One region of the Kinneretia aquatilis genome, then DNA from elsewhere that is predicted to be linked to it. Evidence: riboswitches for the same ligand, from Rfam matches in the RefSeq annotation. Region 1 holds a riboswitch; the other holds the start of a gene.

Region 1 (5,458 bases):
GCATCGCGCCCCCGTCCTGGCAGGGCCACCATGCACTGGCCCATGCCCGCGTGCCGCGCCTTGCCGACAGGGCCGACCGAGCCGAGAGCCTCGTGCTTGCTGACGCCAAGCTGCCCACCGAGCGAGCGCCAACACCCTCGACCACAGCCCAGGAGTCGCGCCCATGATCCTCGTGGTGTTTGAAGTGAAGCTCGCAGCCGGCCAGCGCGAGCATTACCTGGCGCTGGCGGCGGCCTTGCGGGCGGAGTTGGCGCAGATCGACGGCTTCATCAGCATCGAGCGTTTCCAAAGCCTGAGCGATCCCGACACGCTGCTCTCGCTGTCCTGCTTCCGTGACGAAGCCGCCGTCCAGGCCTGGCGTTCGCAAGCCGCCCACCGCGAGGGCCAGGCTCAGGGTCGGGCGACAGTGTTTGCCGACTATCGCCTGCGCGTGGCCGCCGTGCTGCGCGACTACGGCTTGCACGATCGCGTGCAGGCACCGGCGGACAGCCGGCAGGCCCTGGAAGCGCCCCTCGCCGGCGGCGCGCAACTCGCCCAGCCAAGCCACGGATGCCGCACACAATCGGCGCTTCGCCACGCTCCCCATCCACCGTGAACCGCTGCGCGCCCACCGAACCCTTCTGGAACCCCATGGTGCCCGAGCTCGCCGTCAGCGATCTGGCTGCATCGCTGCACTTCTACCGGGCCTGCGGATTTGAGGTCCGCTTTCGCCGCGATGATCCCCCGTTTGCCTATCTGGAGCTCGGCCGCGCGCAGCTGATGCTGGAGCAAGACCACGCGCACAGCTGGCTGACCGCGCCGACCGAAACGCCGCGTGGCCGCGGCATGAATCTGCAGATCGAGGTCGAGGATGTCGAGCAGCTCCAGGCGCAGCTGCGCCAGTTCGGCTGCCCCCTCTTCCGCGCGCTGGAAGAAAGCTGGTACCCGGTGTCCGAGCGGGAAGAAGAAGGGCAACTGGAGTTTCTGGTACAAGACCTGGATGGCTATCTGCTGCGCTTTTGCCAAGTCCTGGGCTCACGCGAACGCCCGAGCCCTGGCGAGCACTGACGCCCCACCACTCGACGCCACCGCACACGCCGCCACCATGCCCAAGACGCACACCCCGCTCGCCTCGAAGATCTCCTCGTTCTGGCGCCGTGCCGGCCTGATGGGGCTGGGAATCGCAGCTCTTTTCTTGGGCCTGCCGGCCCGGGCGAGCGGCGAGGCCGTGGGCGAGGTCGACACTGCGTTCAAGCTGATCGGCCCCGATCACAAGGTGGTGGTGGAGGCCTACGAAGACCCCAAGGTCACGGGCGTGACCTGCTACGTCTCGCGCGCCAAGACCGGCGGCATCAAGGGCGGCCTGGGCTTGGCCGAAGACAAAGCCGAGGCCTCCATCGCCTGCCGTCAGACCGGGCCGATCGGTTTCGCCAAGCCCCTGGCACGGCAGGAAGAGGTGTTCAACGAGCGCATGTCCCTGGTGTTCAAGAAACTGCGCATCGTGCGCATGGTCGACAGCCGGCGCAACACCCTGGTCTACCTGACCTATTCGGACCGCCTGGTCGACGGCTCGCCGCAGAACAGCGTGACCGCCGTGCCGGTGGATCGCGCCACGCCGATTCCGCTCAAGTGAGCGCAGTGCCAGGCGGCAAGCCCGAGACCTTGAACGCCGGCCGATGAAAGCCCGAGCACAGCCTCCCTGCCGCCCCCGGCTCACGCCGGAGCAGGTGGACGCGCTGAATGCCGAAGCCTACGCGCTGCGCATGTCGGACACGCCGCGGGCCTTGCGTCTGGCGCAGCAGGCCCATGAGCAGGCCCTGGCCATCGACCACCCGCGCGGCCTGGCCTATGCCTTGCTGCGCTGGAGCCTGTGCGAGTTCATCCTGGGCCAGCCGGTGGCGCCACTGCAAGCCCGACTGGATCGGGCCCACAGCCTGCTGGAGGCGCTGGGCGAGATCGATGGCCATCTGGATGCCTTGAACTTGCAGGCCCTGATACAGGCCCGCCAAGGCGACTATGAACAGGCCCTGCATTTGGACCAGCGAGCCCTGGAACTCGCCCGCCTCCACCAGGCCAGTCATGCCGAATCTCGCGCCCTGAACAATATGGCGGTGACCCGCCTCACGCAGGGCCAATTCCCGGAGGCCCTCGAGTTGCTTCAGCTCAGCCTCGCACTGGCCGAGCACAACGGCTCCATCGTCGATCAGGCCTATGCCCTGGGTCAGATGGGCCAGGTGCTGCAAGGCATTGGTGAGATGGACTTGGCCGCGGAGCATCTTCAGCGCAGCCTGCACTGCGCACGCCAGACCCAGGACCTGGCGCGCCAGGCCACCAGCGCGCTGGACCTGGGCACACTGCTGAGCAAACTCGGCCAGCATGCCGAGGCTTGCCTTCTTCTGGACGAAGCGCTGACCCTGTCGCGGCGCACCGGCAATGTCAACGATCTCGGCCAGGCACTGCTGGGCCTGGGCCAGTCCTGCCTGGCGCGAGGGGCAGTGGACGCGGCCCTGGCCGCCTTCGAAGAAGCCCGGCCGCTGGCCCTGAGCGTGGGCGACAGCCCTTCGCTGTGCAGCATCGAGATGGGCCTGGCCGACGTGTGGCAAGCCCGAAACGATCTGCCGCAAGCCCAGGGCGCCCTGGAACGCGCACTGGCTCATGCCACGAAAGGCCGGCTCACCGCCCTGGCAAGCCAGGCTCATCGGGCCCTGTCCGAGCTGGCCGAGCGGCGAGCCGATCACGCCCTGGCCCTGCAGCACTACAAGGCCCACCATGCCTGCGAACAACGCCTGCTGGGCGAGCACTCGCAGCAGCGCCTGCGCGGCCTGTTCGTGCGCCAGCAGGCCCAGGCCCTGAGCCAGGAATTGCAGGCAGCCCGACAGGCGGATCAGGAAAAGCAGGCCTTGCTGACGCAACTCTCGGCGCAAGCCGACTTGCTGCGCCAGCTCAGCCATGAGGACGCCCTGACCGGCCTGGCCAATCGCCGCTGGCTGGACCTGCTGCTTGAACAGGAGTGCGAGCGCGCGGCGCGCTTTCGCCACCCGCTCAGCCTGGCCATGCTGGACCTCGATCACTTCAAGGCCGTCAACGACCGCTTCGGCCATGCGGTGGGCGATGCCGTGCTGCGCCAGCTTGCTCGCCTGCTGCGTGACCACTGCCGGCGCGCCGATGTGGTGGCGCGTTATGGCGGCGAGGAGTTCACCCTGATCCTGGTGGAGGCCCCCCTGCCCCTGGCCAGCCAGCTCTGCGACAAGCTGCGCCAGCAGATCGAGCGCTTTGACTGGCGCAGCCTGCACCCCGATCTGCATGGCATCACCGTCAGCATGGGCCTGGCCGGCAACGCCGAAGCCCACACGCCCGAAGCCTTGTGCGCCCTGGCCGATGAGCGCCTCTACCAAGCCAAGGGCGAGGGCCGAAACTGTGTCCGTCCGACCGGACTCCTGGCCGACTCTCGCTGATCCCAGGGCTGCCCCGCATTTGCCCTGACTTCGCATACAGGCAAGCCCGTCTACACTGCACACCGGATTCAGGAGAGTGCAGGCCCGCTTTGGACCCTGCCGCCGAAGGCGCAAGCTCCCATACTCGCTCAGGCCCCGTACTGGATCCGTCAACAAGCCGAATGCTGGAGAGAGCGGCCCGCGCAGACGATGCGCAAGCCGCCACCGAAGGAGCAAGGCCATGCCCCCGGGGCGCGGCTGAATCTCTCAGGTAACAGGGACAGCGGGAGCGGCGCGCGTCAAGCGCACGCTCTTGCTGCCATTGCCCGATCTGTGCTCTGCCCGGCTCGCGCCCCACCCTGGGGTGCCTCACCTGCCTGGAACGAAACACAGCCCGCGCTGGGCCTGGGCGTACGCCTGCGCGTCTCACTCAACGGTCTGTTTGTCTTGTTTCAGGAGTGCACACATGCACGCAATCGTCCTGGGCGCCGGGGTCACCGGCGTCACCACCGCCTGGTATCTGCGCCAAGCGGGTTTTGAAGTCACCGTGATCGACCGCCAGCCCGCGGCCGGCCTGGAAACCAGCTATGCCAACGGCGGCCAGATTTCCGTCTCGCATGCCGAGCCCTGGGCCAACCCGGGCGCGCCGCTCAAGGTCTTGAAATGGCTGATGAAGGAGGATGCGCCCCTGCTCTTCCGCCTGCGCGCCGACCCGGCCCAGTGGCGCTGGGGCCTGCAGTTCCTGCGCGAATGCACGCCGGGCCGCACCGCCCACAACATCCGCAACATCGTCAATCTGGGCCTCTACAGCCGCGAGCAGCTGCAGCGCCTGCGCGCCGCCACCGGCATCGCCTACGACCAGCGCCAGCAAGGCATCCTGCACTTCTACACCAGCGAGCAGGAGTACGCCGCTGCGCAGGAGCCGGCCCGCATCATGCGCGAGCAAGGCTGCGAGCTGGACATGAAAACGCCCGAGGAATGCGTGGCCATCGAGCCGGCGCTGGCGCAATGCCGCGCGCAGATCGTCGGCGGCAGCATGACGCCCAGCGACGAGTCGGGCGACGCCCATCGCTTCACCCAGGCACTGGCCGCCCTGGCCGAGCAGGCCGGGGTGAAGTTCCGCTATCAGACGCGTGTGCTGGGCTGCGAGCGCGAGGGCCAGGATCTGGCGCGGGTGATCGTGGCCGATGCGAACGGTGAAATCGAGCGCCTGACCGCCGACCGCTTTGTGCTTTGCCTGGGCTCCTTCAGCCGCGGCCTGGCGCGCGAGCTGGGCGTGTCGCTCAACATCTACCCGGCCAAGGGCTACTCGATGACGCTGCCGGTGATCTCGCCCGCGCACAGCTACCAGGTCTCGCTGACCGACGACGAGTACAAGCTGGTGTTCTCGCGCCTGGGTGATCGCCTGCGCGTGGCCGGCACGGCCGAGCTCAATGGCTATGACAGCACGCTCAATCTGCGCCGCTGCGAGGCCTTGCTGCGGCGCACGCGCGAGCTGTTCCCGCAGATGGTGGCGCCCGAGGGCCAGCCCAGCGGCGCCCAGTACTGGACCGGCCTGCGCCCGGCCACGCCCTCCAACCTGCCTTACATCGGCGCCAGCCGCGTTGGCCGCCTCTTCCTCAACACCGGGCACGGCACCCTAGGCTGGACGCACAGCTGCGGCTCGGCCGCGGCCCTGGCGGACCTGATCTGCGGCCGCCGGCCCGAGCTGGATTACGCCTTCTGCGGGCCTGAGCTCGGCGCCTGGGCCGGCCGGGCGCAAGCGGCCACTTGAGCGAACCGGCCCAAGCCCGCCGGCGCGGGCCTTGTAAGCCGGCCGGGCTTCCTCTACCCTGAGGCCAGAGCCGAGCGGACCCCTCCCCTGCGTCAAAGCCCGGCACCGCGCACGCATCCATCACCGCGCCCCACAAAAGCCGGGGCGCCGGAGAGCCAAGGAGACTGCCATGAGCCCGAGCCCGAACGGCGACGCCAGCCGCGCCCCATCCGCCACCGGTGCGCCCCAGTCGCACCTTTCGCCAGCGGTCGCGGCCCTGCGCAGCCTGGCC
Region 2 (5,458 bases), on a different contig from region 1:
CGTGGCCGAGGTCAGCCACCACCGCGCGCTCTTTCTCGCCCGCACGGCCGAGCCGGCCATCGATGTGGATCTGCGCTGCTACCGCGTCACGGTGCAGGCCGATTTGCACGAACTGCGTGCCGACGACCGTGATCTGCGCGCGCTGGCGCTGCTGGATGCGAACTCCTACGCCGCCTCGCGGCCCTTCGCCCAGAGCCTGCGCGAGCAAGGCAGCGCGGGCCTGATCTACGACAGCGTGCGCCAGCCCGGCGGCCAGTGCGTGGCCCTGTTCACCCCGCGCGCCGCCTTGCCTCCGGCCCGGCAGGCCGAGCATGTGACGCTGCGCTGGAACGGTCAGCGCATGGCCGACTGGTACCTGAAGTCAGGCCACCACGTGATCTGATTGCTCAGCAGCGCTCAGCGCCAGACGCCTTCGCGGTTTTCTTTCTGCGTGGCGTAGTAGGTGTAGAGCACCGCGTCGGTCACGTTTTCAGTCTGAAGCAGGCCGGAGGCCGACATCTTGTGCGACCAGGTGCGATCCGCCCCGTAGTGGCCGACCCAGGGGATCTGACGCACCAGCTCGCTGCGGATGGGGGTCAAGTGTTGCGGGTTGCGGTAATAGCCCTCGGGCGCATCGACCCAGACCTTGTTCTTCATGCTGTAGAACACCGATTTGAAGGGCCCACCCTCGACGCTGATGCGCGCCGAAAAGCCCACGCAATCAACTCCGTTCAGCAAGGGGTAGATGGTGTCGACGTAGTGCTCGGAGATCTCGTCGTCATCGTCCACGAAGTTCAGGTACTCGCCCTGGGCGATGTCGATCATGGCCTGCAGCTTGGGGCCGTACTCGCGGCTGCGGTTGTCTTCGAGCACCAGCAGTTCCACATCGGGATAGCGGGCCACCTGGGGTTCCAGGATGGCCAGCATGCGCTTGCGCAGCTCGCGCCGCGCCGGCAGGCTGGGCACGAGGATGGACCACTTGAATTTCTTCGTCGCGCCGGCCTGCGCCGCCGGGCAGGCGGGCAACAGGCGGTGGGCCGCGTCCACGGCATCGTCGGGCAGGCGCAAGCGGCTCTGGCGCGCCCGCGCCGTGGTGCGCTCGCGCAGCGAGCTCTCGATCTTGCGCAGCACCACCCGCGTGCCCAGGGCCGCCTCGGCCTCGCAGGGCCGCGCCTGGGCATCGAAGTAGGCATGGGCCAGCAGCTCGAAGCGCTGCCCGAACCAGCCCAGCGCCCAGAAATCCTCGCCGCAAGCCTGCCAGAAGCTGCTGAAGAGATCGGGCGCGGCCAGCCAGCCCGCAGCAGCTGCAGGCTCGGGTGGCAAGGCGCCGGCCAAATCCAGTTGCAGCTCGCCGCCGGTTTGCAGCAGACGCAAAGCCTGATTCAGCAAGGTCTTCAATGCCGAAGCCTCATGCTGCAGGCCGCTGACGTCGAGCAACTCCAGGCTCTCGGCCTGCAGCTCGATCGGGCCATGCGCGTCCGACTGGTCGCGCAGCGGCAGATCCAGTGGGCGGCTCAGGTCCAGCCGAAGATCGGGCTCTTGCTCGGCATCTCGGCTGATATTGAGCCAGCCGGCTTTGTAATCGGCGCCGGCGCCCACATGCAGGCGCTGCGGCCGCCAGGGCGCTTGCGGCAAGGCCGGCAGGCGTTCAACGGCATGGTTGGCCGCAACGGCGAGCATCTCGGCATAGGCCACAGCCGGGTCGGCCTGCTCAAAGCGCTCCAGCGCCAGGCGGGCGAAATCAAAAAACGCCGGGGTGCCGAAGTCCTCGCTGAAGAACTGCTCCAGCTGCCCGCCCTCCAGCCACAGGACCGAGTCCTCGAAGGCCGGATGCACCTCGGTGCCCGGCGCGCGCTCGGAGATGACGGGCGTGCCCAGGGACAGGCAGATCGCCGCCCGGGTCTGCTCGAAGCGGCTGCTCTCGTAGAAATGCACATTGAGCACGGCCTTGGCCTGGCGGATGAACTCATCACGCTCGGGGCCGTAAAGCGGGCCGTCGAACAAGGCCACGCTCAAGCCCAGGGCCTCGATGCGATCCAGCCAGGCGCGGCGGCGATCGTTCATGCTGCCGATGAACAGCAGATCGATGGGCCGCTGCTCCAGCGGGATGGATTCCGCCGGCCTCAGGTACGGTGCATGCAGCAGGGGGAACACCGGCACCTGATCCGGCCGGGCGCGGTAGGCGCTGCAGTTGGCGGCGTCGTAATCCACCACCGGCCAGTTCGCCAGCAGCTGCAAATACTCGGGCGAGACCTGGGCCCCGCCCTCGCCCAGCTGCTCCAGGTTCACAAACACGCAGACATGGCGATCGAGCAAGGCCGGCTCAAAACCGAGATGGGCGCCAAAGATGAAATTGATCGCCCCATGGCGCAGCCGGTTCTTCGCCATGCTGACCTCGGCCCCGAGGCGGCGGAACTGGTAGCGGAAGTAGCGCGCCTGATCGAGCAAGCCCAGGGAGTGCACATAGGCCCCGGGCTGCTGGATGCAGAGGTGAATTTCGGGCGCGGTGTGGCTCATGGGCGCGGTGTTGCCTGCAAGGCGTGATTCATGCTGCGGCCAGCATAGGCAGAAGCGGCGCCCGCCATGGCGTGATGAACGCGAGGAAGCCGGCGCATTTGTGGATTTGCGAAAAGGCCTCGCCACGGAGCCACTTTTTGCGCAAAAACCAGGGCTACAATCGCCGCCGTCAGGAGAGAGCTTCCTCGCGGAAGCCGCCGAAGGCGCAGTGGCACTGGTGATCCCACGCTGCGAACGCTCAGGCAAAAGGACTGATAAAACGCCCGTTCACAAAACGTCGGGCGTCCTCACTGGAGAGAGACGGGTTTCGAGCCCGTCCACCGAAGGGGCAAGCTGTTGGCAATACGCCGGCGGCCAATCTCTCAGGTAAAGCGGACAGCGAGGGCATTCCCCCCCACTCCTTGAGTCGGTCTCAGGGGCGTGGGCCAGATGATTGCCCTCGAAAGCTGCTCCCATGTCCGCTGCTGACTCCTCCGCTCCCCTGCTCAAGACCCCCCTGCACGCCCTGCACATCGAACTCGGCGCCAAGATGGTGCCCTTCGGCGGCTACGACATGCCCGTGCAGTACCCGACCGGCGTGATGGCCGAGCACAAGCACACCCGCGCGGCCGCCGGCCTGTTCGACGTGTCCCATATGGGCCAGGTCCGCCTGATCGGCGATGGCGCTGCCGCTGCGCTGGAAACCATCGTGCCGGTCGATGTGATCGACCTGGGCCTGTTCAAGCAGCGCTATGCCCTGTTCACCAATGAACAAGGTGGCATCCTGGACGACCTGATGATCGCCCGCCGCCCGGACGACCTCTTTGTGGTGGTGAACGCCGGCTGCAAGGTGCAGGACATCGCCCACATGCAGGCCAAGATCGGCGACAAGTGCCAGGTCTTGCCCCTGCCCGAGCAAGCCCTGTTGGCCCTGCAAGGCCCGCAGGCCGTGACCGCCCTGTCGCGCCTGAACCCTGAAGTCGCCAAGCTGACCTTCATGACCGGCGGCTTCTTCAATCTGGACGGCATTGAGACCTTCCTGACCCGCTCGGGCTATACCGGCGAAGACGGCTTCGAAATCTCGGTCCACCAGGACCAGGCAGTCGAGCTGGCCCGCAAGCTGCTGGCCCAGCCGGAAGTCAAGCCCATCGGCCTGGGTGCGCGCGATTCGCTGCGCCTGGAAGCGGGCCTGTGCCTCTACGGCCATGACATCGACACCGGCACCACCCCGGTGGAAGCCTCGCTGACCTGGGCCATTCAGAAGGTGCGCCGCGCCGGTGGCGCCCGTGCCGGTGGCTACCCCGGTGCCGCCGTGGTGGACGAGCAGCTGTCCAAGGGCGCCGCTCGCAAGCGCGTCGGCCTGGTCAGCAGCGAACGCATGCCGGTGCGCGAAGGCGCCAAGCTGGTCAACGCCGAGGGCGTGGAAATCGGCGTGGTCACCAGCGGTACCCTGGGCCCCACGGTAGGCAAGCCGGTGGCCCTGGCTTACCTGGCCAAGGAATTTGCGGCCCTGGGCACCGAAGTCTTCGCCATCGTCCGCGACAAGCGCACACCGATGACGGTGTCCAGCACCCCGTTCACGCCCAACGGCTACTACCGCGGCTGAACGGATGAGAGCCGGCTCGGCTCTCGTCGCGCTTGCCCGGCCCCGATCGGGCACCCTACATTTCATTTTCTTTCTCCTTTCCACCTTCCGAAAGCAACGGAGCACCGCATGAGCAACATCAAGTACACGCCTGACCACGAGTGGGTCCAGATCGAAGCCGACGGCATCGTCACCGTGGGCATCACCGTGCACGCACAAGACGCCCTGGGCGATGTGGTGTTCGTGGACCTGCCTGCCGTGGGCAGCAGCTTCGAAGCCAAGGAAGTGGCGGGCGTGGTGGAGTCGGTCAAGGCCGCCGCCGACGTCTACATGCCGGTCGCCGGCGAGATCACCGAAGTCAACGAAACCCTGCGCGACGACCCGTCGCTCGCCAACAGCGACCCGCTGAAGACCGGCTGGTTCTTCAAGGTCAAGTTGAGCAATCCGGCCGAGCTGGACGGCCTGATGGACAGCACCGCCTACGACGAGCTGGTCAAGAACAGCTGATCAAACCGGCCGCGGCGGCTCTATGAGTGAGGCCGCGGCACCCCCTGCCACAGAGCGCAGTCCTTGCGCCTTGCTGTGGCAGGCTCTCCCGAACACAAACGGCCTGAGGCCGCCACAAGCGGCGCCAGGCTCCAAGGATTTGCCATGTTGATGTCCGCCCTGCAGCCCCTGTCGGTGCTCGAGAACGCCACCGAATTCCAAGCCCGCCACATCGGCCCCGATGCCGCTGACGAAGCCGGCATGTTGTCGGTGATCGGTGCCGCCTCGCGCCGCGCCCTGATCGAAGCCGTGGTGCCCGCCAGCATCAAGCGCTCAGTGGGCATGGACCTGCCGGCGGCTGCGACCGAAGCCCAGGCCCTGGCCGAGCTGAAGGCGCTGGCGGGCAAGAACAAGGTGCTCAAGAGCTACATCGGCCAGGGCTACTACGACACGCTGACACCCGGCGTCATCCTGCGCAACATCCTCGAGAACCCCGCCTGGTACACCGCCTACACGCCCTACCAGGCTGAAATTTCGCAAGGCCGCATGGAGGCCCTGGTCAACTTCCAGACCATGGTGACCGACCTGACCGGCATGGCCATTGCCAACGCGTCCATGCTGGACGAAGCCACCGCCGCCGCCGAAGCCATGACCCTGGCCGCCCGCGTGGGCAAGAGCAAGAGCCAGACCTTCTTCGTCGCCGACGACGTACTGCCGCAAACCCTGGAAGTGGTGCGCACCCGTGCCGAGCCCCTGGGCTTCAACGTGGTGGTGGGCCCGGCTGCTGAGGCTGGCAAGAGCGAGTGCTTCGCCGCCCTGCTGCAATACCCCGGCGTGAACGGCGATGTGCGCAGCCTGCAAGCCGCCGCCGACGCGGTCCATGCCCAAGGTGCGCTGCTGATCGCTGCCGCC

What was found. A riboswitch is a leader RNA that binds a small molecule or an ion and turns the genes downstream of it on or off. The one in region 1 is predicted to bind glycine.
Region 2: it holds a riboswitch for glycine, as region 1 does, so the genes downstream of both, gcvT (glycine cleavage system aminomethyltransferase GcvT) here and C1O66_RS00115 (D-amino acid dehydrogenase) in region 1, are expected to answer to the same signal.

The regions. Positions count from the first base shown of each region.
Region 1 covers NZ_POSP01000001.1:22,669-28,126, reverse strand. Annotated here, with positions in the region: gene C1O66_RS00140 (cytochrome P450 family protein) at 1-167, shown strand, start outside; gene C1O66_RS00135 (antibiotic biosynthesis monooxygenase family protein) at 164-595, shown strand; gene C1O66_RS00130 (bleomycin resistance protein) at 592-1,047, shown strand; gene C1O66_RS00125 (CreA family protein) at 1,148-1,612, shown strand; gene C1O66_RS00120 (diguanylate cyclase) at 1,656-3,434, shown strand; glycine riboswitch at 3,494-3,587, shown strand; glycine riboswitch at 3,589-3,707, shown strand; gene C1O66_RS00115 (D-amino acid dehydrogenase) at 3,880-5,187, shown strand; gene fusA (elongation factor G) at 5,357-5,458, shown strand, end outside.
Region 2 covers NZ_POSP01000004.1:837,128-842,585, reverse strand. Annotated here, with positions in the region: gene C1O66_RS23255 (RES family NAD+ phosphorylase) at 1-382, shown strand, start outside; gene C1O66_RS23250 (hypothetical protein) at 397-2,496, opposite strand; glycine riboswitch at 2,657-2,760, shown strand; glycine riboswitch at 2,777-2,885, shown strand; gene gcvT (glycine cleavage system aminomethyltransferase GcvT) at 2,951-4,081, shown strand; gene gcvH (glycine cleavage system protein GcvH) at 4,190-4,567, shown strand; gene gcvP (aminomethyl-transferring glycine dehydrogenase) at 4,712-5,458, shown strand, end outside.